Regions from separate parts of the Aneurinibacillus baijiui genome, predicted to be linked through region 3. Evidence: riboswitches for the same ligand, from Rfam matches in the RefSeq annotation. Region 3 holds a riboswitch; each other region holds the start of a gene.
The links. A riboswitch is a leader RNA that binds a small molecule or an ion and turns the genes downstream of it on or off. The one in region 3 is predicted to bind cyclic di-AMP.
Positions count from the first base shown of each region.

Region 1 (9,977 bases), on a different contig from region 3:
GAATGCGCGGGCCATCTCGGATGCGATAGCGGAAATGCTCGCCCATGAAGGCTATAGCCAAGAAGTGGTTGAGACCGCAGCAAAAATTAGAGCACATACAGCGGAAGTATTGCCGTCCCTGCTTCGTGATACAGAAGCGACTCCGTATTTGCGTTCTTATACAGCCGAGTTTTATAAGCGACGTACATCCCATGTGGATATCCTTCCCGTGTACAATGGCCCGTTTGTTGAAGTAGAGGATGCAGTTGGTCTTTCCTGTACCCATGCAAGGGATATTGTGCTAGGTGATATGACGGAAATGAATCGATTCAGCGAACTTCCAACGGTGATGCGCGCCTTTGGTAAGCCGGTTGCCATTACATGTTCTCAAGGATGCCATCATCAGATCATCCGGCATCGGGCCTTCGATTTTTCTTTGCAGCTACCGGATACTTACTATGGGTTGATCATCCCGTCTGAAGCAGCAGAAGCGTCTGACATACCAGAAGCAGAGCGGATCTTCGATATTCTACTGAGCATGCGCGATCAATCCCATCAATTATATAATGAACTTGTGGGTGCAGGGCTCAGCGGCATTGCGCCGTATGTAGTGCTTAACGCCAATGCGCGCCGTCTTCCGCTCTATGCTAACCTGTATGGTCTGTCCCATTTTGTCACGCTTCGTAAGGAAGTATATGCACAGGATGAGATTCGCAGTGTGGCATCGCAGCTTGAACGTGTGTTTCAAGAAGAAGAGCAGGCGCTATCTGGCTTTACAATGGATCGTCATCATATAAAATAAAAGCCGCAGAAGAGAGGAGGGGATGCACCTCTCTCTTTTTTCATATGCAGCCTATATATACGAATCGACAGGAAGGCTTGTGGGAATCGTTTCCTACGTTTTTGCTTCTTTTCTTTTGAAACTTGCTGAAACCTCCATATTCTCTCTCTTTTTTCCATATAGTTACGACTTTTTGTGTATTGAATGCCCAGTGGGCTCTCCCTATAATGTGGGGAAGGAGAAAGAGGAGGTCACGCCAAGATGAAGAAGAGAATCGTAGTACCGCTGCTCCTGTCCGCTCTTATGCTAGGAACTACAGCAGGACCGACGTATGCTCATGCAGGAGCGGCACCAATGTTAAAGAAAGGCATGAAAAACAGCGATGTCTGGGATTTACAATTTCAATTGGGTACCCAAGGATATCTTTCTGTAGCGTCAACCGGCTATTACGGCACATTGACTGAAAAAGCGGTACAGGCTTTTCAGCGTGAGCATGGTCTAGCGGTAGATGGAGTAGCTGGGCCAAACACACTGGCCAAAATAAAGAAATCGACGATAAAAAAAGAAGATGTAGATAAGCTCGCTCGGGTTATCCACGGGGAAGCGCGCGGTGAATCGTTTGAAGGACAAGTTGCTGTAGGTGCGGTAGTATTAAACCGTCTGCAATCAGAAGAGTTCCCAAAGACGATGCAAGAGGTGATTTTTCAGCCGGGCGCATTCACGGCTGTCTCTGACGGTCAATATGCCCTGACGCCGAATAAACAGGCGTATCGTGCAGCGCGTGAAGCGCTTCGAGGAGTCGATCCGACTGATCGGTCACTTTATTACTTCAACCCCGATATTGCTACATCCAAATGGATTTGGACACGGCAGCAGATTAAAAAGATCGGCAAGCACATCTTTGCTAAATAGTGTAACATCATCCCCGCTTCTTACCGGAGCGGGGGTTTTTTATTTGCGGCAGATTAAGGAAGGGAGTAGGATGAGGGAAGAGGTAAAGGAGAGAAGCTAAATGGAAACGATAAAAAAACATGCGGCTGCGTTAGAGACTGCGGGTGTAGGTATTGTGGGTGCTTTGCTGTTTTTGCTGCTTCACGTACCGCTTCCGTGGATTCTTGGTCCGGTAGCATCTGTAACGATCTGGCGCTTGCTAACCGGTCGTTCGCTTGTATGGCCGTATTCATTTCGTCAGACGGCCCTTCTTCTTTTAGGATACATGCTGGGTGCTTCGTTTACGCGGGAGACGGCCTTGCAGATCCTCCAGCAGCTTCCATTCATGCTGATCTCAACGGCGCTTACGGTCGGGATCAGTCTGTCGCTCGGCATGATCATTGCCAAGCGTCTTGGAGCGGATATTGCGACAGGGATTTTTGGCAGTGTACCCGGCGGACTCTCACAAATGCTTATCCTAAGTGAGGAGGCGGAAGCAGTCGATGAGACCATGGTAGCCTTTATGCAGACAGTTCGCGTCATGGCCGTTATTTTTCTGGTGCCGTTTCTTACGGTGCATGGTCTTGAGCAGCCGATGGTTTCTAGCGGAGACGGGGGAGGGACGGCGGCAGGAGCAGTCGGCTTCTCCGCTTCATGGGAGCAGTATTTTCTCTATGCCGGTATTGCGCTGCTTGGCATGTGGGGAGGACCGCGCCTTGGTCTTCCTGCGGGCGCTTTGACAGGGCCGCTGCTGAGTACTGCGATCGTATTGGTTGCTATCGGCGGAGAAGCCCCTCCTCTTCCTTCGGCCTTTGTTCTGCTGTCTCAATTTGCGATTGGAGTCCATATCGGCTTACAGATGAAGCCGCAGTCGATTACAAACATGCAGGCTTTAAGTATATATACGGTGCTTAGCAGTATCATTCTTGTTCTTTTTTCCCTTCTGCTCGCATTTTTGCTTACATTGTGGACACCGATGACATTGACGACAGCTTTTTTAAGCACTGCACCGGGCGGAATTGCCGAGATGGGTGTAACGGCGAGTATGGTGCATGCTGATCTATCGATGGTGAGCGGATATCAGCTCTTTCGGGTGTTTTTTGTCATGTTCCTCGTTCCGCCCCTTTTACAGTGGTGGCTGCGGCAGCGTGCGAATGAAAAAAATATGGGTAAAGAGAAGGTAACATAACAGAGTAAAAGCAAAGGAGAGAGAATATGATCGCATATGAACGGGAATATAGCTTTGTCATGTTCACACAGCATGATCACGCGCTCGCTTCTGGAGGGATGGCTGGACACTGGAAGGATGATTATTTTATTGGAAAAGAAAAACGTGAGGAGGTTATCTACGGAATCAGTCAGCATGATCGGGGTTGGATAGATGTAGACGATACGCCATTTTGGTATGATGCTGAGAGGAAGCCGTATACATTTGTAGATTTTCCTTTGGTACCCAAGCTCCCTTTTTACAAAAAAGGTGTAGACGAAATCGAGAAGGAGAGTCCGTATGCGGCACTTTTGTGCAGCATGCACTATGTATCTTTTTTTGATGGTACGTCTGAAGAGGCAGCGCTGGCATATGTGGATAAGGAGCGGGAGAGGCAGCGTCGGCTTCTTGCACAGTTCTCCCTCAATCAAGCAGAAAAAGAGGCGCTGGATTTTCAATTTGATCTTCTTCAATTTTGCGATAACCTTTCCTTGTATGTTTGTATGCAGGAACCCGGCGTAGCAAAAGAAGAAGAAATCAGCTGGTTCCGGAACGGTTTCCCGCAGGCATTCGCTTTTGCAGCAGGTAAGAAAGTGATGGCTCATTGGGCAAATGCTCAGACGGTAGCGCTGCGGCCTTTTCCGTTTGCGGATATATGGGAGATCACAATTCCGTATAAAAATGTCTCCAAGGAGAAGATTAGGCAGGAAGGGATTGCGCGTGCGTATCATGAAACAGCATGGGAGGAACGGCGCATATTATTTACGGATAAATAAAGCCAGGATGGATGCATCCTGGCTTTTAGAAGTTATATCCAAATCGTAAAAAGAAAGATTATTTTTTCGGGTTGCAAAAAAATTCACCTAATTGTGTCTGAAATGTGAACAATTTCTTAAAAATCTTCTCTTTTTCGATAGAATTCGATAAACTTAAACCGTTGTTGTTGGAAAGAGATAGAAACATAGAGAATGATTACTATTGTAGAGGTGGCCAATTAATAGAAAAAGTTTACTTGCCGAATTCACATTATGTGAAGCGGGGGACGATTTACTTCTGGGGTGTATTCGTGTACATACGAAAAGAGACCTTATCCTCTTAACCCGTCAACTAACCTCGTAGGCATGAAGGGAGTAACACTAGACGATGGTAAAAAAGACGATCATGACAGTTGCAATGGCAGGTGCAGTTGCGATAAGCAGCCTCTTTGTGCCTGCTGGAACAGGAGTGGCTTCTGCAGCCAATGAGTCTCTTGTATCCAAAGCAGTAAGTGTATTAGGAACTCCATACAAATGGGGCGGAACGACAAAAAGCGGTTTTGATTGCTCTGGATTCTTAAACTATGTATATAAGAGCGAGAAGATTACGTTACCGCGTACGGCAAACGCAATGTATCAGAGAGGGCAGACGGTTTCCCGCTCACAGCTGCGTACTGGAGATTTGGTGTTCTTTAAGACGTCCCGTCGTGCTCCTATTACACATGCAGGTATGTATTTAGGTGGAGGCCGATTCATTCATTCCTCTAGCAGCCAAGGTGTTTCCATCAGTAACATCAACGATAAGTATTATTGGGGTTCCCGTTATGTGGGAGCCAAGCGTGTTACGAAATAAATAGATAGTAAGATACATACAGACCTACGCTATTAACTCTCAACCGAATTCATTCGGTTGGGGGTTTTTATTTTTTTCCACCATTCGTCCATGATGAAACCAGATTCTTACTTTTATTTTGTTATATGACGAAAATGTGTCAAGAAAAAAAAGGCGGGGTATTACAAAGCATAAGCAATTTTGCATTACGATAAAGACATCTGGAGGGATACACAGTATGAGTTTTCTATGGGCATTAATTGTTGGAGGTATTATCGGTTGGTTGGCTGGAGCCATTGTCGGAAGTGACGTGCCAGGCGGCATTATCGGAAACATTATTGCCGGATTCATCGGTGCATGGATCGGTTCTGCTCTTCTTGGCGACTTTGGTCCGGTGGTAGGCGGATTTGCCATCGTTCCAGCCATTATCGGTGCAGTCGTGCTTGTGTTTATCGCAAGCTTGCTGCTTAAAGGAATGCGCCGTCGCAGCTATTAATAGAAACGAATAGTAGTCAAACTCAAAGCCCGTCGGCAGAACTGCTGGCGGGCTTTTTACGCATGTTCAGTGTTAGCCCTTCACCCTTGGGCATATATTACAAGCAGGGGGTGGCGGTATGAAGCGGAGAAGATTGCGCAATCGCTCAACGCGGGCGCCTATTCCTTCAAAGTTTATGTTTCTCATCTCCTTGCTTATCTTTTTAGGCCTTACCTTTCAAACTTTTTATTATGTGGAGAAAAATATCGAGCCTGTTCTTCATGAAATTGCTCGCGTTCGGGCGGATCAGATAGCGACGAAAGCGATCCATGAAGCAATTAGCAAAAAGCTGATCAAAGAAGTTAGCTTTAAGAACCTGGTAGAGCTAAAAGAAGATAGCCAGGGAAGAGTGCAAGCCGCGCTTTTTAACGGAAATGAATATTCACGAATCGTGCTCGATGCAATTGAAAATGTGTCACATGCTTTAAATGACCTTGAAGCTATGCCGCAGACGCTGCCTATTGGGCAGGCTCTGCACAGCAACTTGCTTGCGCGTATGGGTCCAGATCTCCCCTTGACGCTTGTTCCATTCGGCAATGTGCATGTAGAAATGGATATCAAGATGCAGGAGGCAGGCATTAATATGGTGCTAATTACCGTAGTGATGATTGTGCAGACGAAGGTCAAAATCGTCATTCCCTTTTCGACGGAGCCTGCCTTGGTAGAAGCAGAATACCCAATCTCTAACGCGCTTATTGTGGGGAATGTACCGCAGTTCTACTATGATGGGGAAGGAAGGCCGACCGGCAGCGAAGTGCCAGGGGTGATTCCTCCTTCCATTATTCCACCGATTCAGGCGAATACAGAGGAAAAAGAAATAAAAAAATAGGCGGGAATATGTTTAAGAAAAAAAAGATTCGGGAATAGTAATAATACTAGCATGAGAATTTTTTTCTCTCTCTTTCTCCCCCTATATTGCCACTGCTCTATTAGCAGTGGTCTTTTTTTTGTAGTACGTGCAGTTCAGAGAGAATAAAAAGGGGAAATGACTTTTAAAATGGGTATGAAAAGATGTGAGGCAGGGTAAATGAATGAATGTAGCTGCTAATCCCAGAACGCGATGGTAGAGAACGGATGTTGTCTACATTAATGTGATGAGGTGAGAGAATGTGAATATTTTGTGGGGCTTTTTTGGAATCCTTGTAATATTTGCGATTGCTTTCTTGTTTTCGACGAACCGAAAAGCCATTTCGTGGCGGCCTATCCTAGGCGGATTAGCAATTCAGTTAGTTTTTGCATTTATCGTATTGAAATGGGAAGCAGGAAAGGCAGGACTGCAGCGATTAACTTTGGCGGTAACAGAGATTACGAATTATGCCAATGAAGGGGTGCAGTTTCTTTTTGGCGGACTCTATATAAAGGAGTCGGGGATTAGCTTTGTATTCGCCTTTCAAGTACTGACAGTAATTATTTTCTTCTCCTCTCTCATCTCTGTTCTGTATTACCTGCGGATCATGCAGGCGATCATTAAGGTGATCGGCGGAGCGTTGTCCTGGATGCTTGGGACAAGCAAGGCTGAATCGATGTCCGCGGCCGCGAATATTTTTGTTGGGCAGACAGAAGCGCCGCTTGTGGTGCGTCCGTATATCGCTACGATGACCAAATCAGAATTATTTGCGGTTATGACCGGTGGGTTGGCTTCCGTTGCCGGCTCAGTGCTGATCGGTTATTCGCTTCTTGGCGTACCGTTGGAGTATTTGCTTGCTGCAAGCTTTATGGCGGCTCCTGCAGGCCTTGTTATGGCGAAGCTGTTCGTACCGGAGACGGAGGAAGCGGAGAGCGCTCCGGGCAGTCGACTTGAGTTTAAGATGGACGACGATACGGAATCGGTTAATGTAATTGATGCGGCGGCACGTGGGGCAAGCGTAGGCTTGACGCTTGCGTTGAACGTCGGCGCTATGCTGCTTGCTTTTATCGCCTTGATTGCGCTCGTAAACGGCATTCTTGGAGCAATCGGCAGCCTGTTTAATTATCCGGGTTTGTCTTTGCAGCAAATTCTCGGGTTTATTTTTGCGCCGTTGGCATTTGCTGTAGGGGTGCCGTGGGAGGAGGCGGTAAAAGCGGGCAGCTTTATTGGACAGAAGCTTGTGTTGAATGAGTTTGTAGCGTATAGCGATTTTGCTCCGCAAATTCAGAATTTATCACCAAAAACAGTCGCGATTGTCAGCTTTGCCTTATGCGGATTTGCCAATTTATCCTCGATGGCGATTCTGCTTGGCGGACTGGGAGGGCTGGCACCGGATCGCCGCCAGGACATTGCGCGTATGGGACTTCGATCCGTTGCTGCTGGTATGCTTGCTTCGTTGTTAAGCGCAGCCATTGCTGGTATGCTATTGTAGAGGAAAAAACAGGAGGTGTTCGGCATGAGAATGGTAGACGTGATCGAGAAAAAACGTGACGGACAGGAACTGAGTAAAGAAGAGATTGATTTTGTGATCGCTGGATATACGAGCGGCGAGATTCCGGATTATCAGATGGCGGCTTTAGCTATGGCGATTTTCTTTCGTGATATGACACAGGATGAACGGGCGAATCTGACGATGGCAATGGTAGAATCGGGCGATCAGATTGATCTCTCAGCGATTCAGGGTGTCAAAGTGGATAAGCATAGTACCGGTGGCGTAGGGGATACGACTACGCTTGTGCTCGCTCCGCTTGTGGCGGCTCTGGGTATCCCTGTGGCGAAGATGTCAGGTCGCGGACTGGGACATACGGGAGGAACGATTGATAAGTTGGAATCGGTACCGGGCTTTCATGTAGAGATTGATAATAAACAGTTTAACGAGCTGGTGAATACGAATAAAGTAGCGGTAGTTGGACAGAGTGGGAACCTGACTCCTGCGGATAAAAAGCTGTATGCGCTGCGCGATGTGACAGCGACTGTCAATTCCATTCCGCTTATTGCAAGTTCCATTATGAGCAAAAAGATTGCCTCCGGAGCCGATGCCATTGTGCTCGATGTTAAGACGGGCAGCGGGGCTTTTATGAAGGATCTAGAGCATGCCCGCGAATTGGCAGAGGCCATGGTTGCAATCGGAAACAATGTGGGACGCCAGACGATGGCGGTAATCTCTGACATGAGTCAGCCTCTTGGCTATGCGGTAGGCAATGCTTTGGAGGTACAGGAAGCGATTGATACGCTGCGGGGGGAGGGACCCAAAGATTTAGAAGAGCTGTGTCTGACGCTTGGTAGTCATATGGTGTATCTTGGCGGTCAGGCTGATAGCCCGCAGGCGGCCCGCGAGAAGCTTGAAGAGGTCATTCGTAATGGGAAGGCGCTTGAGACATTCAAGACGTTTCTTTCAGCGCAGGGTGGAGATGCTTCTGTTGTCGATGATCCGGCTAAGCTTCCCCAAGCGAAATATACGTTTGAGTTGGAAGCGGAAGCGGACGGATATGTGGATTCCATTCAGGCAGATCGGATCGGCACAGCGGCCATGCTGCTTGGCGCTGGTCGAGCAACCAAAGAATCAACAATCGACTTAGCGGTCGGTCTCATCTTGCGTAAGAAGATTGGAGACAGCGTAAAGAAAGGCGATTCGCTGGTGACAATCTACAGCAATCGTGAGGATGTAGCGGAAGTAAAAGAAATGATTACGAAAGCTTATGGAATTGTACAGGAAGCGGTCGAAGCGCCGCCGCTTGTTCATGATGAGATTCATGCACCATAATTATAAAGCAGACAGAAAAAAAAGAGCCTGACGGAGATCACGCAGGCTCTTTTTGCTTGGGATTTGTTAGATTTTTGCTTGCTGATCCTGCCAATATTGATCACGCAGGACGGTTTTTAGTATTTTACCCGATGGATTGCGCGGAAGCTCGTCTAGAAAATCGACTGATTTTGGCCGTTTATAGCTAGCAATCTTGCCCTTGCAATACTCCATTACCTCTTCAGCAGTTAACTGTGCTCCATCGCGCGGTACTACCACTGCTTTTACCGACTCTCCCCATACCGGATCCGGCACACCGATAACGGCTGCGTCGAGAATGTGCGGATGCGTATAGAGCACCTCTTCGATTTCGCGCGGATAGATGTTAACTCCTCCGCTGATCAGCATATCTTTTTTGCGGTCGACAATGTAATACAACCCTTCTTCATCCTGCATGGCCATGTCACCGACCGTGAAGTATCCATTATAGAATGACATGCTGGTTGCTTCCGGGTTTTTATAATACTCATCAAGCAAATAAGGCGCCTTGAAATACAACTCCCCGATCTCCCCTTGTGAAACAGGCTCTTTATCATCAGTAAGAATCATACAGTCTACAAGAGGAAACGGACGGCCGACACAGCGGTCTTTGCGTTCGATATCCTTTGGCTTGATATTGAGCGTGATCGCGCTTTCTGTTGAACCATAGAATTCATGCAGGTCCGCACCAGGAAAGAAGGCGAGCACATCCTGTTTGGTTTTGGTAGGCAGGGGTGATCCGGCTGAAATAAGCACGCGCATGGACGAGAGATCATATTGTGTCTTCACTTCTTCGGAGACATTAACTAAGAAGTTATACATTGTTGGTGCTAAAAACGTATTCGTAATATGATGGCGTGCAATATCGGCGAGAACCTGCTCGGCGCGGAACATCTCATGGATCACTAGCGTACCGCCTACGAGCAATTGCGTAACAAGAAAGATCCACGGGGCCGCGTGATAAATCGGTCCTGCCACAAGGTGTGTATCCGATTCGTCAAGCTTATATTCGTAAGCGGCTGTCATCCCGGTAAGCACGCGAGAGCGGTGAGAGATGACTACGCCTTTTGGTTTGCCGGTTGTACCTGAGGTATATCCGATATAAAACGGGTCAATCTCCTCTACATCCGACCACGGCTCGCTGTCCTGTGCCTCAGCGATAAATGCTTCATAATCCTGCATTCCAAGCTCTCCTGCTCCATCCACTACGAGTACGGTATCGAGCTTAGAGAGCGTGGATTGTAAGGTACTGACTTCTGCTGCATACTC
Region 1 covers NZ_JBFTXJ020000008.1:114,978-124,954, reverse strand. Annotated here, with positions in the region: gene AB3351_RS15665 (FAD-dependent thymidylate synthase) at 1-781, shown strand, start outside; gene AB3351_RS15660 (cell wall hydrolase) at 1,022-1,672, shown strand; gene AB3351_RS15655 (AbrB family transcriptional regulator) at 1,773-2,879, shown strand; gene AB3351_RS15650 (DUF3891 family protein) at 2,906-3,673, shown strand; cyclic di-AMP (ydaO/yuaA leader) riboswitch at 3,901-4,033, shown strand; gene AB3351_RS15645 (C40 family peptidase) at 4,041-4,505, shown strand; gene AB3351_RS15640 (GlsB/YeaQ/YmgE family stress response membrane protein) at 4,723-4,980, shown strand; gene yunB (sporulation protein YunB) at 5,099-5,848, shown strand; gene AB3351_RS15630 (NupC/NupG family nucleoside CNT transporter) at 6,129-7,358, shown strand; gene AB3351_RS15625 (pyrimidine-nucleoside phosphorylase) at 7,383-8,690, shown strand; gene AB3351_RS15620 (class I adenylate-forming enzyme family protein) at 8,757-9,977, opposite strand, start outside.
Region 1: another riboswitch for cyclic di-AMP. It lies ahead of AB3351_RS15645 (C40 family peptidase); the one in region 3 lies ahead of AB3351_RS07245 (hypothetical protein).

Region 2 (9,977 bases), on a different contig from region 3:
AGCGATTAACGTCGCAACATCAAGCTGTACATGTAGGTAGTTAGCCAATGGTACAAGCGTAATAATGACGATAAGAAAGATAAGGGTCAGCACAGCAAGCAGTGTGGTCAGTGCGATTTCATTCGGTGTCTTCTGACGCGAAGCGCCTTCGACAAGTGAGATCATGCGATCAAGGAACGATTCACCGGGGTCCGTCGTCACTTTTACGATAATATAGTCGGAGACGACGCGTGTACCGCCGGTAACAGAAGAAAAATCGCCGCCGGCTTCCTTAATCACCGGGGCGGATTCCCCAGTGATGGCCGATTCGTCAATGGAGGCGAGACCCTCGATGATTTCGCCGTCCGAAGGGATCAAATCTCCGGTATCAACTCGGACGATGTCTCCTTTGCGAAGCTCGGTCGATGCTACTTCCTTGGTGCTGCCATCTTTTTGCAGCAACTTAGCCATCGTATCTGCTTTGGTTTTGCGCAGCGTATCCGCCTGTGCCTTGCCTCGGCCTTCCGCCAATGCTTCCGCAAAATTAGCAAACAGCACAGTAAACAAGAGAATGAGAAAAACGGAAACATTGTACCCGCGGCTTACCGTGCTTGCACCGAATGCATCCGGTGCAAACGAAAGAATGAGCGTAATGAATGTACCCACTTCGACGATAAACATGACAGGGTTTTTGATCATCACAAATGGATGTAACTTTTTAAATGAGTCAACGATTGCCTGCGTGACAAGCTCACTTGTGAGCATTTTTTTCTGCTTACTCCCCATATAGCATCCTCCTTATTTCCACATGCTCAAATGTTCTGCGATCGGCCCGAGCGCAAGAGCAGGGAAGAAGGTAAGTGCGCCGATCACAAGAATCATTACCAACAGAATAAACGTAAACAGTGCTGAATCGGTCCGAAATGTCCCGGCTGTTGCCGGAACCAGACGCTTGGCGGCCAGTGAGCCTGCAATCGCCAGCAGAGCCACGATCGAGATGTAGCGACCAAACAGCATGACAAGCCCGATTGCCATATTGTAAAAGTTCGTATTCGCACTAAGACCTGCAAATGCCGATCCGTTATTTGCGGCTCCAGATGTAAAAGCATACAGCACTTCAGAGATGCCGTGCGAGCCGGGGTTAAGGATTGAGGCCATGGATTCAGGCCGCAGGAACGCGATAGCGGTCGGCACCAGAATAATGACCGGATGAGCGAGCAGTGCGATGGAAGCCAGCTTGATTTCCTTGCCTTCGATTTTCTTGCCAAGAAATTCTGGCGTACGACCGACCATTAATCCGCAGATAAAGACCGTCAGAATAACGTACAGCAATCCGTTTAATAGGCCGACACCGTCACCGCCAAAGACGTTGTTAAGCATCATCTGAGCAAGTGGCACCAGCCCGCCCAGCGGTGTAAGAGAGTCATGCATGTTGTTGACAGATCCCGTTGTGGCCGCTGTCGTTACCGTCGTGAACAGCGCGGATTGGGAATAACCAAATCGTACCTCCTTGCCTTCCATGTTGCCGGAGATGCCTAGTGCATCCAGGGCCGGTGTCCCTTTGTATTCCGAAAGAAAGACGACAGAGAGCATCATAAGAAACAGGATTGCCATGGTGGCGAATACCGTCCAACCCTGGCGCTTGTTTTTGATCATGACACCAAAGGCATAGACGAGAGCTGTCGGTACAAGCATCATGCAGAGAATATGCACCAGATTGGTCAGCGGCGTCGGATTCTCGAACGGATGGGAGGCGTTCATACCGAAGTAGCCCCCGCCGTTTGTTCCGATATGCTTAATGGATTCAAGCGAAGCGACCGGGCCGCGTGTGATCGTCTGCTGTGCACCTTCGATGGTTGTTGTTGTCTGGGCGCTATCGAGTGTTTGTGGCGCTCCCTGAAATACGAGAAATAGGGCCACGATTAGGGAAAGCGGAAGAAACACACGGAACAGCGAGCGAACCAGATCCACATAGAAGTTTCCAAGATGTATCTGGCGTGCGCTGATTCCGCGAATGAAGGCGATTGCCACGACCAGACCGGTCGCTGCCGATGTAAACATCGGGAATGTGATCGCAAGCATTTGCGATAGATACGAAAGCCCATTCTCACCGCTGTAGGCCTGCCAGTTTGTGTTGGTAATAAACGAAGCGGCGGTATTAAAGGCAAGCGCGCTTGGCATATTGTCGATGCCGTCTGGATTAAGCGGCAGGTACTTCTGCAGGCGAAGTACGGCATACATCAGCAGCACCATAACGAAGTTAGAGAGCAGCATCGCAGTTACATACTGTTTCCAGTTCATTGTCTCGGTCTCACGAACACCCATCACGCGATAGAAGAGGCGTTCGATGGGACCGAATATTCGGTCTAGCGTTGTTTTTTCATAATCAAATACGCGAACGAGATAGCTGCCTGCCGGTTTTACCAGCAGGATGATCAGAAGCAGTGTAGCAGCTACCTGAAGAATTCCTGTACTCATTGGCGAGCCTCCTAAATATAAAGACATCACATTAAAATTTTTCTGGTTTGATAAGAACAAAGCATAAGTACAAAATCATAGCCAAAGCAATCAGCAGGATCATGCCCACTTCATTCACCTCCTTCATGTACGGTCACAGAATTCTGTAAAACCGATGAAAAGTAAAAATGACAATATGAATACTCCGATGATCACAACATCATTAAACATAACGAAAGCCCCCTTTCTCCTACATATCCGCAAAAAAAATAGACCGATGCCGCTTTTATCCGATGAACCGCATAGGGAAAGAGAGCCAGGGGACGAGCGCTGTGCAGTCAATCCAAGAAAAGGATCAACGAAACACCAACGCTTGCCGGCCTAATGGCTTGCTTGCGGTTATCTGTCGGAGAAAAAGCGTCACCGGTCTACGGAATGCCTGCCCATCACCCCGGGTGCGGGCCTACACTCTGTCCACCTGTTCTTCTTCATCAAAACAGTGCTATGAAATTATGGCAAAACAAAAAGACCTGCAAGTATCTTGAAGGGGTTCTTTGTTTCCGTAATGCGGCAACAAAAAAACCTCCTCAAATAGGCGGTCTTTAGACCTCCCTCGCTTTAGCCGACGAAGTTAGCTGACGGGTAGGATGGCGAAAGAGTAACTCTCATCCCTCCTTACAAGTGTAAGGATTAACCCCAAAAGATTGGGTCCTCCGCTTCCGAGTGATTCGGAACTAGGCCAGATATGCAGTTGCTGTATGTGCTTTATTATACGAGCAGAAGAATTAAAAAATAAAACGGGAAATACGAAGGAAAATCCACTTTTTTTAGACAATAGTGGATAAGTAAGCGGTAAAATTAAACATATTCACACGCAATCTCTTTTTCTCTTTCAATTTCTCGTGTTTACTTGTATGTGTAGTAAGGAGTGATGGTATTGGAGCGAGTTGTCTTCACAAATGTACGTAATAAAATGTTAGTCGGACACTTATATCCGGCAGAATCAAGATCAATCATTATCATGGCTCATGGATTCATGTCAGATAAAATATCAAGAGGACGGTTTGAGCGGCTGGCAGCATCATTTAACCATGCCGGTTATGCTGCGCTTGCCTTTGATTTCAGCGGCTGCGGTGAAAGCGAGGACGAGATCATCACAGCAGAGAAGCAGGTGGATGATTTGCGAGCGGCGATGCACTTTGTCAAAGGAAGAGGATATGAGAGGATTGCACTATATGGACATAGTCTCGGCAGCTTAATCTGTCTTCGAGGTTATACGCGAGATATCGTAACCATGGTATTATCCGGCGCCTTAACCGACGCAATGCAGTACGAGTGGGATGACTATTTTACAAAAGAACAAATGTATGAATTAGAAAAGTACGGCTTGATTACGGTACACAGGGAAGAAGGGGTGCGAAGAATCATTAGGCTTGATCAGCAAATGCTTCATGATTTTGCGAAGATTGACCAGGCATCCCTCTTGCAGCCGATTGCGTGTCCGGTATTGCTGATCCATGGCAATCATGAGAGCGATGCAGAAGAGAAGCTACTGCTGGAGCGGTCAAGTCGTGCGCTTATGTATTTGCCAAAAAACTCTGAGTTGATGGTCATAGAAGGGGCTGCACACAGCTTTATCGAACACATGGATGAGCTAGAACAAGCTGCTTGTGCATGGTATAACACGCATATGAAAAAATAAGATAAAGAGCGTAAAATCGAGAAAAAATAAGAATAGAGAAGATATAATTTGATAAAGCCTGTTATATTTTAAAATTTATTCCTTTACAAAAGATTCAAGCCGGACGTAAGATGATTTCAACTTCAGCTAACTGAATAAAAATTTCCAGCTTGATCGCTGAGTCCCAATAGGGAGCGGGGGAACCAATCGCGGCGCATAGTACAGCCAGTGCCGTATGGGGTGAATCTCGGGAGACCGAGTAGGGCGACTCTCACGTCCGAATCCGTCAGCTAACCTCGTAAGCGTGTAGAGAGAGGAGGGTGTTGTTGTGATACCATGACAGCTTCTTTGCTGTGCTTAGCAAAAGCCGCATGAAGAGACCTCTTCGTACGGCTTTTTTGTACTTCAAATAAAGATAAAAACAAAGGAGTTTTGGAAGAGAATGGCGCAGTCAAGCAAAAGCAAAATGGAAGCAGCAATCAGTGAAGCCTATATTAAATTCTTGCGCGAAATTCTCGGCAAAGGGCCGAAAGAAACAAAAACATATATTATTAAAGACATGGTTATGATCCGGCTCAAGGAAGTGCTGACCCAGGAGGAGAAGGCGCTGGTGTGCATCGAGAGCGGGAAGCCGCTTGTTAAAGAGATGCGGCGGATTCTGCGTGAATCCAACAGTGAAAAGACGAAAGTGATCATCTCCGGTATTACCGGATGTCAGGTCATCTCCAGCCACAGCGATATTAGCACGAAGCTAGGAGAGCAGATCGAAGTATTTATTCTTGATTGTGATCTAGAAAAGGAATTGAGAATAAAAGAGGTTGGATAGATTCATCAGGAAGACTGAACACAGGGATCGGACAAAGCGCCCGGTGTTACGTATACCTGCGGACTCTTGTGGGATTCCGATGCCGATTGATTATCGATTGGTATGGGGATCGTGTGAGAGACCGCAGGTTTTTTGTTTCATCATGAAATATCGATGATATAAAAGGAGAGAAAAGGATGAATAGGGCTATCGTGGGTCGCCATGAATATGTGCTTGTCTGTACGTCGAACCGGGGTGGTGAAGTATTTCTACGGAAGCTGCAGGATGTAGGTCAGCCGTTTTTAGCACTGGTGCATGAAGAAGAGGACGAAGCGTATTTCCGGGCATGCGGATATGAATCGATCATCAGGGTAAGAGATATCAACGTAGGGAGCCTGCTGCCGCTATCTTGTAACGCCCAACAAAAAACGGCTCAGCACACTTTACTATAGCTTAGGCGCCAGTCACGTAATCTATAGTGATACAGGAAAAGTTTCTTTTTTAATCCTGCAATAAAACGACAGCTCCTATCGTTTCTTTGCCCGTTTCGTATTTATTTTTGCGGAATGGGCATTTTTTTGTGAAAAAAGCGAACGCGATCCTTCTTTCGTGCCAATATAGAGGTGTAGAGCGTAAGGAGGAATGACGGATGGAGGAACAAAACGAATACCGCACACTCATCGCACGCACGCTTATAGGAGAACGTGAAGCATATGGTGAGTTATATGAAAAAACAATTGACCGCGTCTATAAAGCCGTCCACTTCCTGATTGAGGATAAATCTGATGTGGAGGATGTGATACAGGATATTTATATTCAACTATACCGCTCACTGGTTGGCTTTGATCAGACACGCTCTTTTCTTCCGTGGTTGATGGGGATTGTCATGCGTCAGGTAAGCGCCTATCGAAGGAAGAGATGGATGCGGTTTCGCATCGCCAAAAAAGCAGAACTACAGCCGCAGCCAATGGAAAGTGATTTCACAAACGATGTGATTAATAAGCTGGCCAACAAGCACTTGCGTACCGCGATTGATCTGCTGCCCTATAAGTTGAAGCAGGTGATTATCCTTCGTTATCTACATGATCATTCACAGGAAGAGATCGCTATTATCCTGGATATACCGATAGGGACCGTAAAATCAAGGATTAACGCCGCGTTAAAAAAGCTGCGGCAGAAACAGGAAAATGAACAAATTTTATTGCGAAGGGTGGAGAATATTCATGAATCCCGATAACTGCCTGCAGAAAATCATGCATGAAAGAGCAGAGGGTATTGTTCCGCCCCCTGAATTAAAAGAAAAAGTAATGAACAATATTGTATTCAGCAAAGGAGAGAAAAAAATGAAGAAACGCATGGTAGCGGGCATTTTAGCCGCAGCCCTACTTATTCCGACGAGTGCATTTGCGTACCAATCCTTACTGGCCGATGAGTTATATGGTTCGTTTGAGAATGTGAAGAAGCATGCTGCAAGCATAACAATGGAAGGGTACATGCTGTTTAATGCGAAGCTGTCCCAGGCAAAGGGAGAACTGGGAGCAGAAGAGTATGCAGAGTTTAAACGCTTCCTTAAAGTAATCAGCACAGCTAAAGTCAACTATGGGGATCCATACGGGAATATTGACTACGATCGCATCGGTGAGGTGAAAAAAGAGGAGATCAAGCAGGCACTGCTGGCTGTGCTGCCGTATTTTGATAAGTTAAATGGTAAAAAATCGAGCCGGGATGTACTGACAGCGCAGGAATATGAGCGCTATATTGACGCGTTAATGACGCATGAAAAAGTGATGGCACAGAGTGGTATTGACCCAAGTGCAGGTCCGATTGAAATAGAAAAGCTACCAGAAGTGCTTCAGCAGGAATATCAAGCGGCCGTAGATGTTATGGAGTATGTGAGTAAAAAGTAACAATAATCAGAGCCCCTCTTATATAATAGTAATACGATCTGAATCGCATCTAAAATAGGGGGGGCATTGTGCAGGATTTGTACGGGAAAGTTGTCGTTATTACGGGAGCGAGTTCTGGAATTGGACGTGCGGCAGCAGAACTGCTGGCGTCCAAAGGTGCAAAAGTGGTTATTAACTACCATACAAACGAAAAGGGAGCAAACGAAACGATGCAAACGATTCAAGAAAAGGGAGGGGAGTGTACGGCAATCCAAGCGGATGTTACGAAGAAAGACCAAGTTGAAAGAATGGTTCAAGAAGTTGTTTCAATTTACGGAGCCGTCCATGTGCTGGTAAATAATGCAGGTGGAGGCATTAGACAAAGCGCATTCATGGATATAGATGAGGAGCTTTGGGATGAGACATATGCATTGAATGTTAAAGGAGTTCTCTTTTGCTCACAGGCAGTATTAAAGGACATGCTTCCGCGAAAAAACGGCAAAATCATTAATCTTTCTTCGGCAGCAGCCCGTATTGGAGGGGCAGGTGAAAGCATCCACTATGCTTCAACAAAAGGTGCAGTAAATACGATGACGGTTGGGATGTCCAGGGAATTTATTGAGCATGGGATTATTGTAAATGGAATCGCTCCTGGAATGGTTGAAACCTCATTTCATGACAAATTTGCTCCTAATGATAATCGTCTCGAACGATTAGTGGCCTCTGTTCCCATGAAACGTGCTGCAACTCCATTAGAAATAGCAGAGGTGATTTGTTTCCTTGCATCAGATGCATCCAATTATATTGTGGGGGAAACAATTACTGTTAGCGGTGGTAGATGAAAAAGTACCTCTTCTTGTTGTCTAGCTTCCTACTATAAAAACAGGTACCCGTTTCTTTTATTGGGTACCTGTTTTTTATTGTTTTTCAGTGGGGAATTAGACCATCTCAGGGACAGACAGGCCAAGTCCCTCTGCAATACGTGCTCCATATTCAGGATCAGCCTTATAGAAGTGCTGAATTTGCCGCAGCTTAATCTCGTCCCTTGTGACCGGCTTCATGGCGTCAACGATAGTCTGCACAAGGCGGATGCGTTCTTCTTCGCTTAAGAGACGGTATAATTATGATCCGGGCGCATCTGTCCGTCGCGCTGATAGTTATTCACCATAACCTTCGGACGGTTGATCGGAAGGGCGTTGTGGTTTGCACCGACACGGTAGCGGTGTGCATCCGCATAGGCGAAGAGGCGACCCTGCAGCATTTTGTCAGGTGAAACATCAATGCCGGGTACGAGTGTTCCGGGAGAAAACGTTGCCTGTTCCACTCCGGGTAATCCCCATTTTCAATGGCGTTAAATAAGTCTTCCGTATGGTAATCTGGGTTTTCACCGGCGATTTTTGCGGCGACATCCGCACTAAGGTTTTGGATGCCCTGCTGTGTCTTGAAGTGGTATTTTACCCAGACCGCTTCGCCTTCCGCATTTACCCATTTGAATGTATGGCTGCCAAAGCCGTGCATATGACGGAACGTGGCAGGAATGCCGCGGTCAGACATAAGAATGGTTACCTGATGCAGCGATTCAGGGGACAGTGACCAGAAATCCCATACCGCATCCGAGTTTTTCAAATGCGCTTGCGGATGGCGTTTTTGCGTATGAATGAAGTCAGGGAATTTAATCGCATCTCGGATGAAGAACACGGGTGTATTGTTGCCGACCAGGTCATAGTTTCCGTCTTCTGTATAGAGTTTTACAGCGAATCCACGTGGGTCACGCACGGTATCGGCAGAGCCGTTTTCACCCGCTACCGTGGAGAAGCGGACAAACCCCGGTGTACGTTTTCCAACCTCAGATAGAAATGCGGCCTTCGTATAGTTCGATACGTCATTTGTTACTTCAAAATAACCATGCGCCCCGGCACCTTTGGCGTGAACGACACGTTCAGGCACACGCTCGCGGTTAAAATGCGCCAGCTTTTCAAGAAGATGCACATCCTGGATCAGTGTTGGACCGCGTGATCCGGCCGTAATGGAATTCTGATTATCACCAACAGGGGCTCCCCAGCTTGTCGTAAGTCTATTATTATGTGAACTCATACCTTCATCACCTCATCATTTATCTATCCTTCATGTACATAATAATATCGAAAACCAATAAGAAATAAATGCTTATTTGAAATTATTATTAATAATGATTGAGAGGATTCATTTTTGACTTGTGATTCAACCGATTTTGACTTGTTTTGTATGGAGTCGGCTGTTTTTTACGCTGTTTGATTTGGCGTGGGATTTGCTTACATGATTACACAAGCAGAAAACTTGAAGAATTGAGGAGGAGAAAGATATGTCAGAAGTTGCAATTCGCAAGGCACGACTCATGGATGTTTCTGGTTTGACTTCTTTACTCTATGGATACCTTGCGTTTTACAAGCGACCAATTCCACCTGAAGAGAGAATAAAAGAAATGATTACGCATCTCGTACATCATCCAGAGGAGGGGTTTCAGTTAGTCGCAGAAGAGGATGGAAGGTTACTTGGCTTTACTACGGTAAATGCGATTTGGAGCACAACGCGCATGCAGAAAATAGCCCTACTGAACGATCTATTTATAGATCCGCAACACAGGAGAAAGGGGATTGGTGAAGCGTTATTAACATCGGCAATTCAACTGGCAAAAGAAAAAGGATATCCGTTGGTTCGACTATTAACAGCAGCCGACAATAGTACTGCCCAATCCCTATATGATAAGACCGGGGGAAATGCTCCTGGCTGGAAGGTATATGACTACCCTTTAGAATGATATCTTTTAAAGCATAATAAAATTATGTACAAGGCCGTCCCAAAAGAGGGAGCGGCCTTTGCTGTCTAGTGGCTGCGATGACGACGGCAGCGAACAACTACGATTCGGTTTCTGCAGCGAAACACTACACTTTGACCAGGTCTCAGTGTAACGACTTGTACAGGGCGACGACGCATAACAATCACCTCCTGTCATGCGACATACAACATCTTATGTATAGGGAGGGACGTTTGTATGGACAAGTATCATAGGGAAAAGCGCCTTTTTTAAAGGAGGTGGATAACTATGGAAAAAGATGTGCTTTGTGAAGTAAATAACTGTACGTATTGGGGAAATGGAAACAGATGCAATGCAGATGAAATCTATGTAGTA
Region 2 covers NZ_JBFTXJ020000017.1:44,473-54,449, forward strand. Annotated here, with positions in the region: gene kdpB (potassium-transporting ATPase subunit KdpB) at 1-765, opposite strand, end outside; gene kdpA (potassium-transporting ATPase subunit KdpA) at 778-2,457, opposite strand; gene AB3351_RS21200 (potassium-transporting ATPase subunit F) at 2,489-2,584, opposite strand; cyclic di-AMP (ydaO/yuaA leader) riboswitch at 3,042-3,187, opposite strand; gene AB3351_RS21205 (alpha/beta hydrolase) at 3,374-4,138, shown strand; cyclic di-AMP (ydaO/yuaA leader) riboswitch at 4,283-4,438, shown strand; gene AB3351_RS21210 (Na-translocating system protein MpsC family protein) at 4,560-4,943, shown strand; gene AB3351_RS21215 (hypothetical protein) at 5,120-5,374, shown strand; gene AB3351_RS21220 (sigma-70 family RNA polymerase sigma factor) at 5,572-6,159, shown strand; gene AB3351_RS21225 (DUF3600 domain-containing protein) at 6,146-6,829, shown strand; gene AB3351_RS21230 (SDR family NAD(P)-dependent oxidoreductase) at 6,898-7,650, shown strand; partial or broken gene AB3351_RS21235 (catalase) at 7,747-8,902, opposite strand; gene AB3351_RS21240 (GNAT family N-acetyltransferase) at 9,150-9,605, shown strand; gene AB3351_RS21245 (DUF1540 domain-containing protein) at 9,891-9,977, shown strand, end outside.
Region 2: another riboswitch for cyclic di-AMP. It lies ahead of AB3351_RS21210 (Na-translocating system protein MpsC family protein); the one in region 3 lies ahead of AB3351_RS07245 (hypothetical protein).

Region 3 (9,977 bases):
AAATTATCTAGTGCCTTTTCATGGAGCGCTGCCTCTGTCATATTTGCTTCAGCAAGCATCTCCTTGCTGATGAGTGTATAGCTTGCTTCCAAATCAAGAGCATACAATACGATACTCTCGGCTGTATGTGCGCGCCATACAAGCGCCTTGTTTTTTTCTGCGGATGTAAAAGAAGGGTGGCGCAGCACCGGATAGAGTCTGTGCTCCTGACCGACCAACCTGTGCTTTTGTGCGGCTTCACGGATAGTACGCACAACCTTCTCTGTAAATTCTGCAAGCCACTTCTCTTTATCTGATTCATATTGCTCCACTTTAGCAAACAACGGAGTCAACTTGACAGCCATATCGCCTTCACCAAGCTGACTGTGGAGAATCCTTATCTGCTCAAGGTCGCTTTTGTTGCCCTCCACCCTCCAGCCTTCCGGAAGCGAGCGTTCTAGTTCCTCGATTACTCTCTTATGCGTCTCTTTCTGTAATTGCGCTTGCTTATTTTCTTCCATACTATCTCGTCCTTACTATTCATAGTAATGTAGGCGCCAGCTTTTATGACTGGAATAGCTTCTGTTCAAATTCATTAATTACCTGATATGGACTCTCTCCGCTTCGCTCAGCCAGTTGGGAGAGTGCACCACGAATGAACTGGATGAATTCTTCCAACTCTTGTTCATTATAGACTACTTGATCCCCTTCCATGTGTGCAGTTACCACCATGGAAGTAACGAACTGTGTCATTGGCACGTACTCGTCATTTAAGAAATAAAAGACATACGGGTATTGTTCAACCAGGCGGCTGGCCCAGGCATTTACAGCTTCATCCTGCATTACATCTTCAAGTTCACCTGAAAACCCGTAAAAAGAAAATACCAATCCACCTTTTTTCTCCCGGATTTTCGCGCCATCAGATAAAATACCATCGAAGAAAGCTACAAGCTTCGTAATATCTTCACGCTCAACTTCCTCACGCGATATCTGGACAGGCGTAATATAAGAAAAATCTTCTTCTATATATTCCTCAGCCGCTTCTTCATCATCAGTTTCGTACCCTTCCTCTGCCAATCGCTGCGACATGGTAGCCAACCAGCGTTCAAACGTTACTAAATCTTCCTCTCCAAGCGGCCATTCGATCGCTTCAGCAAATGCTCCCGCAATCCGACGGGCATCCCAATTCAAAGCTTCGCACGTATCATAAATCATCACCAGGCGACTCTGAACAAACGACTGCTGCTTCTCTGGATACGAAGGTAGGGTATATGTGCGGTAAATGCGCGCCGTCTCTTCATCTGTCCAATCAAAAAAAGCGGTCGCATCATATGTCTCCCGTTCGGCCCCTTCGATATATTTTCCGATTCGCTTGCCGAAGAATTCGTCCGTCTCTTCTAGAAGTTCCGGCGAAAGCCGAAGTTGTAGGCATCCCCTGTGACAATACCCCTGTTCGGCTTCTTCCAATATGTCTTCAACCAGTCGCTTTATCTGCTTATAGTTATGATGTTCAATTTTATCGCGGGTAACCGTATATAGACGCGGCTCTGCTTGCTCCTCATTCCTTACATGGTTGGCTGCATACGGATTTTCTTTAGCGGCAGACTCTCTTCCTGCTTCTTCATCTAACTCCCATACTTCGTCCGTCCATTCGGCTTCATGCTCATCTGTTATCGTTTCACGTTCTTCATTGTTTTTCCGTCCCGCAAACATTCTGCGTAGGAATTGTCGTACCATGATTAACTCCTCCTGTTGCCTTTTCCTACCTATTCGTCATGTTCCCCTTGTTTTCCTATCCTATTGTAATAGTAAAACGAACAAAGGGAAAGCGTCGAAAGCACGTATCTCCTATACGCTAAAAATCTAATTGACAATTCACATCGATGTGCCTTATTATGATTCAATCATGATTCAAATGCCGAATCCAATTGGAGCGGGGGACCCACGTAATAGGGGTGAATCACCTCTGGTGTAGGGCATCCAACCTTATGTCCGAATCCGTCAGCTAACCTCGCAGGCAAAATTAAGGAGAGGAATTATGGTTAGTTTTTTTAGGAGTGTACTGAGAAAAGAAGGCAAGCCAAAAACGCTTGAAGAACTGCAAAAGGATGCAAGAAAGTGTTTAGTGGGGCTGACAGGAAAGAAAGTAACGGTGACCGTAGAGACAAACCAGGAGAAAAAAGAGATCAAAGGAATTTTAAAGAAAGTATCTGCGGAGATCATGGGCAACAAACATCAATGCCTACACTTTTGTCTCGATATCAACACACAAAGCATTGGAACACTTGAAGTTAACTCCGTTCTTGAGAGCGAAGAGAATGTTGTTGTACTGTGTGAACCGGATCATTCACATCCCGGCCACTACAACAAGATCATTACCGTAACGAAATAAATCATGTACACCCCGTCCAACACAGGCCGGGGTGTTTATTTTTTTATAATTGGCGGTAATACACAAATAAATAACTTAAATAAAAGAGGTGACAGTAATGGAGTTAGCAATTACAATCGCGGTCATCGTTATAGCAATCGCTGTAGCTGTGCTCACCGTATACATGGTGCTATTCTTCCGTAATTTAATTCCACTTGTAAAACATGCGGATGAGACGGTTCAGCACGTTCAAGGTAATGTTGACCGCCTTATGGCAAGTGTCGATGTCTCTTTAGGAGAGATGAACCGCATTTCAAGCGATATTGCAGTGAAAATGGATAAGCTTGACAGCAGCTTTGAAGCTGTAGATTCAATCGGACGCGGCTTGACAATTGCCTCAGAAACCGTCCAAGAAAAGATGGTGAAGAAAGATACTAGCTGGGCGGACAAAATTTCTGAACTTGCAGCCGCTGGCTTCAGCCTTTATCAAGGTGTTAATAAGTTACGCCAACAAAAAGCAGTGGCACAGCCTTCCTCACGATCCGGACAGCCGCCTGCCCGAATGTAACTATAAACAAACCATAAAAAAGCTTTGCCTCTCATGGGCAAAGCTTTTTTACATTGTGTGTAATACAACAGACAAAAGAATCATTTCATTAACTTTATAAAAATGAAGAAATAAATAAAGTAATGAAAAAATAATAAAAAGAGAAGAATAAGGATGTATAAAGAAGAATAATAGAGCATGTATCTAAAAATGTTTTTATTTATATTACAACAGATAGTTGATTATTGAATGCTGTTATATTACAATTATAAAAAAAGGAGGCGTCAACTATGATTCCAGTATCTGAGTTCTATAACAACCTTCCGAAGAAAACATGTGCTCGTTGCGGATCTGTAATATCTGAGCAAGCTGAATCGTATAAAACGGAGTGTGAAGAGTGCCATACGAATCACGATAACTACCCTGCATAATAGAATAAAGATAGGAAACGTCAATGAAACAATACACTAAATAGCACCTCACCAAAAAAGTTTGGGGAGGTGTTTTGTTTTTTGGGTATATAGAGAAGATAACCTAAATTTCAGAAATGAGGTGCAGCATGTATAATAAAACGGTCAACTCGCTGCAAGCCGACATCCTACTGCAGGTGAAACGCTGGTTTTCTTCTTGGCCACCAAGCTATGAACAACTCGAAGGCTTTATTTATGGTTATCTCCAAAATTGTGACCCCACTTCTCCTATATCAGAAAAAAAGCTTTTTGCGCGAGAATTGGTTCCACGCATTTATGAAGAACTTCATAAACACGATGTTATGTGAACACTTGAAATGCAATAGTGTTTTATATTATGATTATTCTTACCTTGAATACAATAGGCAATGATGAAGAGAAGTAAGCGGAACGAGACGTAATAGAGAGCCGGGGATGGTGGAAGCCCGGTACGCACTCCCCGACTGAATGGACTTCTGAGCTCCCTGTCGAACGAATGAAGCAGCACTAGTAGACAGCGGCGGGTCTCCCTCCGTTATACGGGAATGAAGTGAACTGGCTGCATATGCCGGTTAATTAGGGTGGTACCACGGCTCCTCGTCCCTTGCGGATGTGGGGTCTTTTTTATTTATTTTTACATAGAAGGAGTGATGTACATATGAAACAGATCTTTTCTGGTGTACAACCTAGCGGAAATTTCACATTAGGCAACTACATTGGCGCCATGAAGCGCTTTGTTGACCTACAGACAGAAGGAAACTGCATCTACTCAATCGTTAACCTTCACTCGCTTACCGTGCCTAAAGAAGCCAAAGAACTGCATGACTATACGATGCAGTTAGCCGCCATGTATTTAAGCATTGGAATCGACCCGCAAAAATCGATTTTATTCATCCAATCGCAAGTACCTGAGCATGCAGAGCTTGGATGGTTAATGCAGTGTACGGGATACATCGGGGAATTAGAACGCATGACACAATATAAAGATAAGTCGGCGGGCAAAGAAGTCGTTACCGGCGCTCTTCTTACCTATCCTGCGCTGATGGCTGCCGATATCCTTCTCTATAATACAACGCACGTTCCTGTAGGAGAAGACCAGAAGCAGCACTTAGAATTCACAAGGGATATGGCAATGCGTTTCAATAAGAAGTATGGAGAAACATTCGTAATTCCAGAACCGATGATCCAAGAATTCGGCGGTCGCATTATGTCGCTCGATGATCCAACGAAAAAAATGAGCAAGAGCAATCCAACTGCCGGAAGCTATATTGCTCTGTTAGATGAACCAAATGTGATTGCGAAGAAAATCAAACGAGCTGTCACTGATTCAGAAGGCGTCGTGCGCTACGATAAACAGAATAAACCGGCTGTCAGCAACCTGCTCACTATTTATGCAGCATGCTCTGGCGAATCAATCGATACGATTGTACAGCGTTATGAAGGACGAGGATATGGCGATTTCAAAAAAGATCTGGCCGAAGTCGTTGTCAATGCACTTACACCGATTCAAGATGAGTATACGCGCTGGATGGAAAGCCCAGAACTTGTTGATATCTTAAAAAATGGAGCGGAACAGGCACACGCTATTGCCGCTAAAACAATGGACAGAGTACGTAAAAATATGGGTCTTGTCGCATTCTAGGCAAACTAATGGCAAAAGGCGTGTATGTCCTCGGGATATACACGCCTCTTGCTTTATTTATTCTCCTTTAAACTCAGGCTTACGCTTTTCGCTGAATGCATTCAGCGCTTCTATACGGTCCTGTGTCGGAATGATAACTTCATATGCTTTTGTTTCGATTTTAAGACCGGTCTTTACATCAACTTCCATACCATAATTGATCGCATACTTCGCCTGAATGACAGCTAGCGGTCCGTTCTGCATAATTTCTTCAGCTAGCTCCCGGCACTTTGGCAGCAATTCTTCACGCGATGCTACCCCATTTAGGATTCCGAGCTGTTCTGCTGTAGTCGCATCAATTTTTCGTGCCGTCAGAATAAGTTCCTTTGCCTTTCCTTTTCCGATCAAGCGCGGCAGGCGCTGCGTCCCACCCGCCCCCGGAATAATCGCCCAGCTTACTTCTGTCATACCAAGCTTTGCCGAGTCGACAGCGTAGCGAAAATCACAGGCAAGCGCAAGCTCAAAGCCGCCGCCGAAACAAAAGCCGTTAATTGCCGCAATCGTTGGTTGTGGAAGCTCTTCTACCATATCAAATACCGAACGAATTTTATGAATAAACTTGCGCACATCTTCTTCGCTCATTGTACGCCGTTCTTTTAGATCCGCCCCCGAACTGAACGACCGCTCACCTGCACCCGTGAAAATAACAGCTCGAATTTCTTTATCAAAGCGGATTTGATCAAGAGTGTTTTCGAGCTGCACTAGTGTATCGTAATCAAAACAATTCAGCTCATCAGGACGGTTCAATGTTACGTATGCCAGATGGCCTTCTTTTTCGAAAAGAACTTTTGTCTTTGCTGCTACTTCATTACCCATACATTCGCCTCCACTTTTCTGCAGTTTTACCTTTTCCTGCCCTATAGATTCGACAAATGTATGCGTTTTCCTTCTATATTATATAGATTCAAAGAGGAGCTTTTTTATCACTTGATACCATAGCGTCTTGGACAATCCCGCTCCAACGTGATTGCCAGGTAATTCCCTCCATGACCCATTCTTTTATTTGCTTGATCGTATATTCAGTTAGACCAAGCGCTTTGCCGATGCAATAAATCATCGCAATTTCTTCTTGCGCAATATCTTTATCCAATGCAGCCAGCTTGAACATCTTACGAATAAGAACCATCTTTTCGGTATGGTCTAAATACGGACTTACCTCTAAGGCCAGTTCCTCTGCGTTCTTTGGATTCTCTAAATCATCATGGAAGATCTGTCTTTCTCTTACGGTAAAAACATCTAGATTTACCTGCTGAAAAATCCGCTGCATCTCTTCATCGTCTAGATATCCATCTGCCTGTGCTACACAAATTAACAACCTAATTTCATATAGTTTCGGATGACTTGCCGCATCCGCTTCGCCCATCATGGAATCAATACTCCTTTCATGAAAACGCTTTAACAACATTATAACATGTTTGATTGTAATAATTATTGTGAAAATCGTAACGTTCACATAAAGTTTATAATTTGCAGTCCAAATGCAGGAAACGGCCCTGCAAAATGCAGAGCCGTCCGCTTTACTCTTTTGTCGCGTGGATGGTTTGGGCAAGTTGAGCAATCGTTGACGTTAACTGTTCTAGCTTGGCTTCAATTCGCACCAATAAGTACAGTGTGATGGTCACCGGAAAGCCTACATTTGAAATAAAAGCCACCCATTCATTCATACTATGCCTCCTTATGCTAACGGGATTACGGAGGCTGTCTGATCAATCACGCGTGCGTTTTTCTTACCGGTAATTGTTCCTGTCGTCGTTGTAAAAATCTGTTTTGCAATTAGCAAATCCATCGTAGCCGCTACCTGTACCGGATCAACTGGGAGCTTAGGATTTGGCAGCGTAAGACGCAGCGTACTTCCGTCCTGAGCCGCGAATGTCAATTCCAATGTTTTCATGCCTGCTTCTCCCTCCTTTCAGCAATATCCACTTCCATCCTTACTCCTCCACTACATCTGTCGTAACAAGCTGCTGCACACCTGCAAGCGGAAGCGTCTGCAATTTCGCAAGCGCTGTCGCTGCTTCATGAATTGCTATGGGCGTAGCCGTTGTAGCTATATTTTTGTATACTTTTTTAGCAAGCTTCATTCTCCCTTTTACGTCTACGCCATCCTGAAACAAAAGAACCAGTTGTATTCCAGATACGGAACTTGTAACTGCCATCGTATTCCCCTCCTTTCTTTCGGCACTCTGTACCTTTCTACTGTATAATCCCAGCCCTCTTTATTAAAACGGGACAATATACAGTAATAATACAGAAAAAAAATAATGTTAAAAAAATTATTCCTTTTATCCCATAAGATGTATAAAATAAAATGAATGCTATATGTGTAAAGGAGATGAATATGGAACACAATAAACGGCAGCATTTTAGATATGTATTTCAAAAGCCATTATGTGCAAATATGACAATCGTTCAGATTAAGGAAAATCGCATTGATGCAAAAAGTATCAAAACATGCATTCTAGACATCGGGCCAGGCGGCATACGATTTATGACCCATCTTACACTGCCTGTTAACCCTTATGTGGTGCTAGAATTTCAGACACGAATTCTGGATCGGGAATTACATTTCCATGGCTATATTGTACGGAGAACTGCAGGGGATGATGAGTTTAAAGAATACGGGGTAAAATTCATGCTTGATGAAACCGAACAAGCAGACCTTACCTCCCTGCTGCATCTAATGTCTATTCGACTTAGGGTACATGTAGAGTCGCCCTCGTGCCAATTCTGCACCAGCTCGAATCATACCGTATGCCTGCGCAGTCTTACCCTCTCGCATGAGGGAGGAGACAACCCCTCTCATCCGTTCGCTTCCTCATAACTCCAAATAAAAAAGAGGGCATAGGCCCCCTTTCATCGTTTTATCCTTATTCTTATCTTATTAACGATTAATCCGTTGCATAGCTTCATTTTTGCTTGAACGCACAGAAAGCGGGTGAGGCAGAAGAGCACCCGACTCACGTACAGCGTCTCGAACGGCCAGGCGGGCAAGAATAGCAGGAGCTACTGCATTGGCTACCCGATATAAAATAAACCCTAATACAAGGCCGCCCACTACATCAAGTACCCAATGAATACGCAAGTACATTGTAGTAAAGATAATTAATGCACTGTACACTCCCCAAAATATAGCGAAGCGCTTATTCTCCCGTAGAGCGAGCAGTAAGCAGGAAAACGCAACAGACGTATGCAAGCTCGGGAAGCAATTTTTCACTGAGTAGGGAATATGACCCCAGTTATAGTTGATGGTAGACCATACCTCATGTACGTTAAAGAACAAATAGAATGGCAAAGCCAAAACCGCATGTACCATCCAATTGACAAATAAAAGACGTACCAGCGTCTCTCGGTTAGCTGTTACATATGCATATACTGCATATAATAAATAGACAGCAATAAAGCCAATTACATATACGTCATACAGCGGGTCTTGTGGTGTAAGCTCCCGAAACCAAAAAAAGGAAGCGTCATTATATGGAATAGAGGCCATGAATGCATTGGCATCCATATAAAACGGCTGTTTCTGCGCCCAGGCATGCAGCGCATCATTCGCTTGAAACATAGAGGTTGACAAGATTCCCATAACAACAATCACAAGAAGGATGAACGTATTCGTAAACCATTGCTGCCGTGTCGTTTTTTTCATGCGCTCAACATCTTCACCCCGAATCGTCAATGGCAATACAAGCAATACGATGAACAAGCTATTAAAACCGATTTCGTATGAAACAAGCAGCGCAATGAGAATAGTGAATAGAAAGCGTTGGATCATTATATGCGTCACCTTTTCTGTATAGCTTTGTTGGTATATAGCTTTCTACCGCAAGTTCGCACAAACCAAACTGGTGAATTATTCAAACAAGCGGGTAAATTCGTCAATTATTTGCTTATCCTGTAGAGCATTCCGTTTTGCTACTGCAAGCGTAATGCTTCCTAATGAAGCATAAAAATCTAATAAATCCGGATTTGTCTTTAAAATCGCATCCATGTGCTTTCTTACCGTGCTTATGTCCCCTCTAGCAATCGGGCCGGTGAGCGCTTGTTCCGCCCCCTTCTCCACTACATTATACACTGTCGCTTCAATGAGTGGGGTAAGAGCTTTCAATGCTTGTGTATCTTTGACCCCGGCTGCTTTCATCAATTCCACCGCATACCCGATGACGCCCACGAGACTGTTCGACGCTATGCTCGCGGCTGCATGATAAAGCGGTTTTTGTTTTTGTTCAAGCACAAAATAGGCATGCCCCAACCTTTCGACCCATTCTGTTAGGAGCGCAACCGCTTCCTCATCCCCTTCGATTCCAAACATGGCCTTCTTCATTGCATTAGCTCCCGAGTTTGCGTCCGCAAAGGTTTGCAGCGGATGCAGCGAGGCTACTACAGCGCCTTTTGCAGCCAAAGGGGCCAACAAAGCAGATGTTGCCGCACCGCTCATATGAAAGATCACTTTTTCATTAAGCGCAATACCGCTAGCGGAGATCGATCTTGCCACATTTTCAATCGCCGTATCATTTGTCGTGATCGCAATCCAGTCACTTTGCGCAATCAATGCCGATAATCTAGAAAACGCCTGAGCATTTGCACCTACAAGCTCAGCGGCTTGTCGCGCATGCTCATATGTACGGCTATAATACCCACATACCTTCTCCTGTCGCCTTGTCAAATAGAGCCCGAAGGCTACGCCTACTTTACCCGCACCAACCAATCCGATCGCTGTCACCTTATTCTCCCACCCTTATCCTTGGTTTGTATAAACAGTGTGAAACAGTTTTTTATAAAATACAAGTCAATGTGCGTAAACTTCTTTCATATCGGGTAGTACTACATGTACTAGCCTTTTTTTGTCCACATATTTTTGTAAAGTTTGTGTAAATTTTAGAGGTGTACCATTGTCTTTCGGTAAATTTTTAATTAAGATTTTAATGTTCGATCGGATTTGCTAAAATAAAG
Region 3 covers NZ_JBFTXJ020000003.1:164,472-174,448, reverse strand. Annotated here, with positions in the region: gene AB3351_RS07255 (DUF1444 family protein) at 1-500, opposite strand, end outside; gene AB3351_RS07250 (hypothetical protein) at 544-1,716, opposite strand; cyclic di-AMP (ydaO/yuaA leader) riboswitch at 1,886-2,014, shown strand; gene AB3351_RS07245 (hypothetical protein) at 2,018-2,371, shown strand; gene AB3351_RS07240 (DUF948 domain-containing protein) at 2,469-2,918, shown strand; gene yhfH (protein YhfH) at 3,188-3,328, shown strand; gene AB3351_RS07230 (hypothetical protein) at 3,457-3,675, shown strand; T-box leader at 3,727-3,954, shown strand; gene trpS (tryptophan--tRNA ligase) at 4,005-4,988, shown strand; gene AB3351_RS07220 (enoyl-CoA hydratase-related protein) at 5,046-5,843, opposite strand; gene AB3351_RS07215 (DUF533 domain-containing protein) at 5,932-6,393, opposite strand; gene AB3351_RS07210 (YvrJ family protein) at 6,545-6,691, opposite strand; gene AB3351_RS07205 (DUF2922 domain-containing protein) at 6,703-6,918, opposite strand; gene AB3351_RS07200 (DUF1659 domain-containing protein) at 6,959-7,183, opposite strand; gene AB3351_RS07195 (PilZ domain-containing protein) at 7,366-7,848, shown strand; gene AB3351_RS07190 (phosphatase PAP2 family protein) at 7,909-8,799, opposite strand; gene AB3351_RS07185 (Rossmann-like and DUF2520 domain-containing protein) at 8,878-9,747, opposite strand.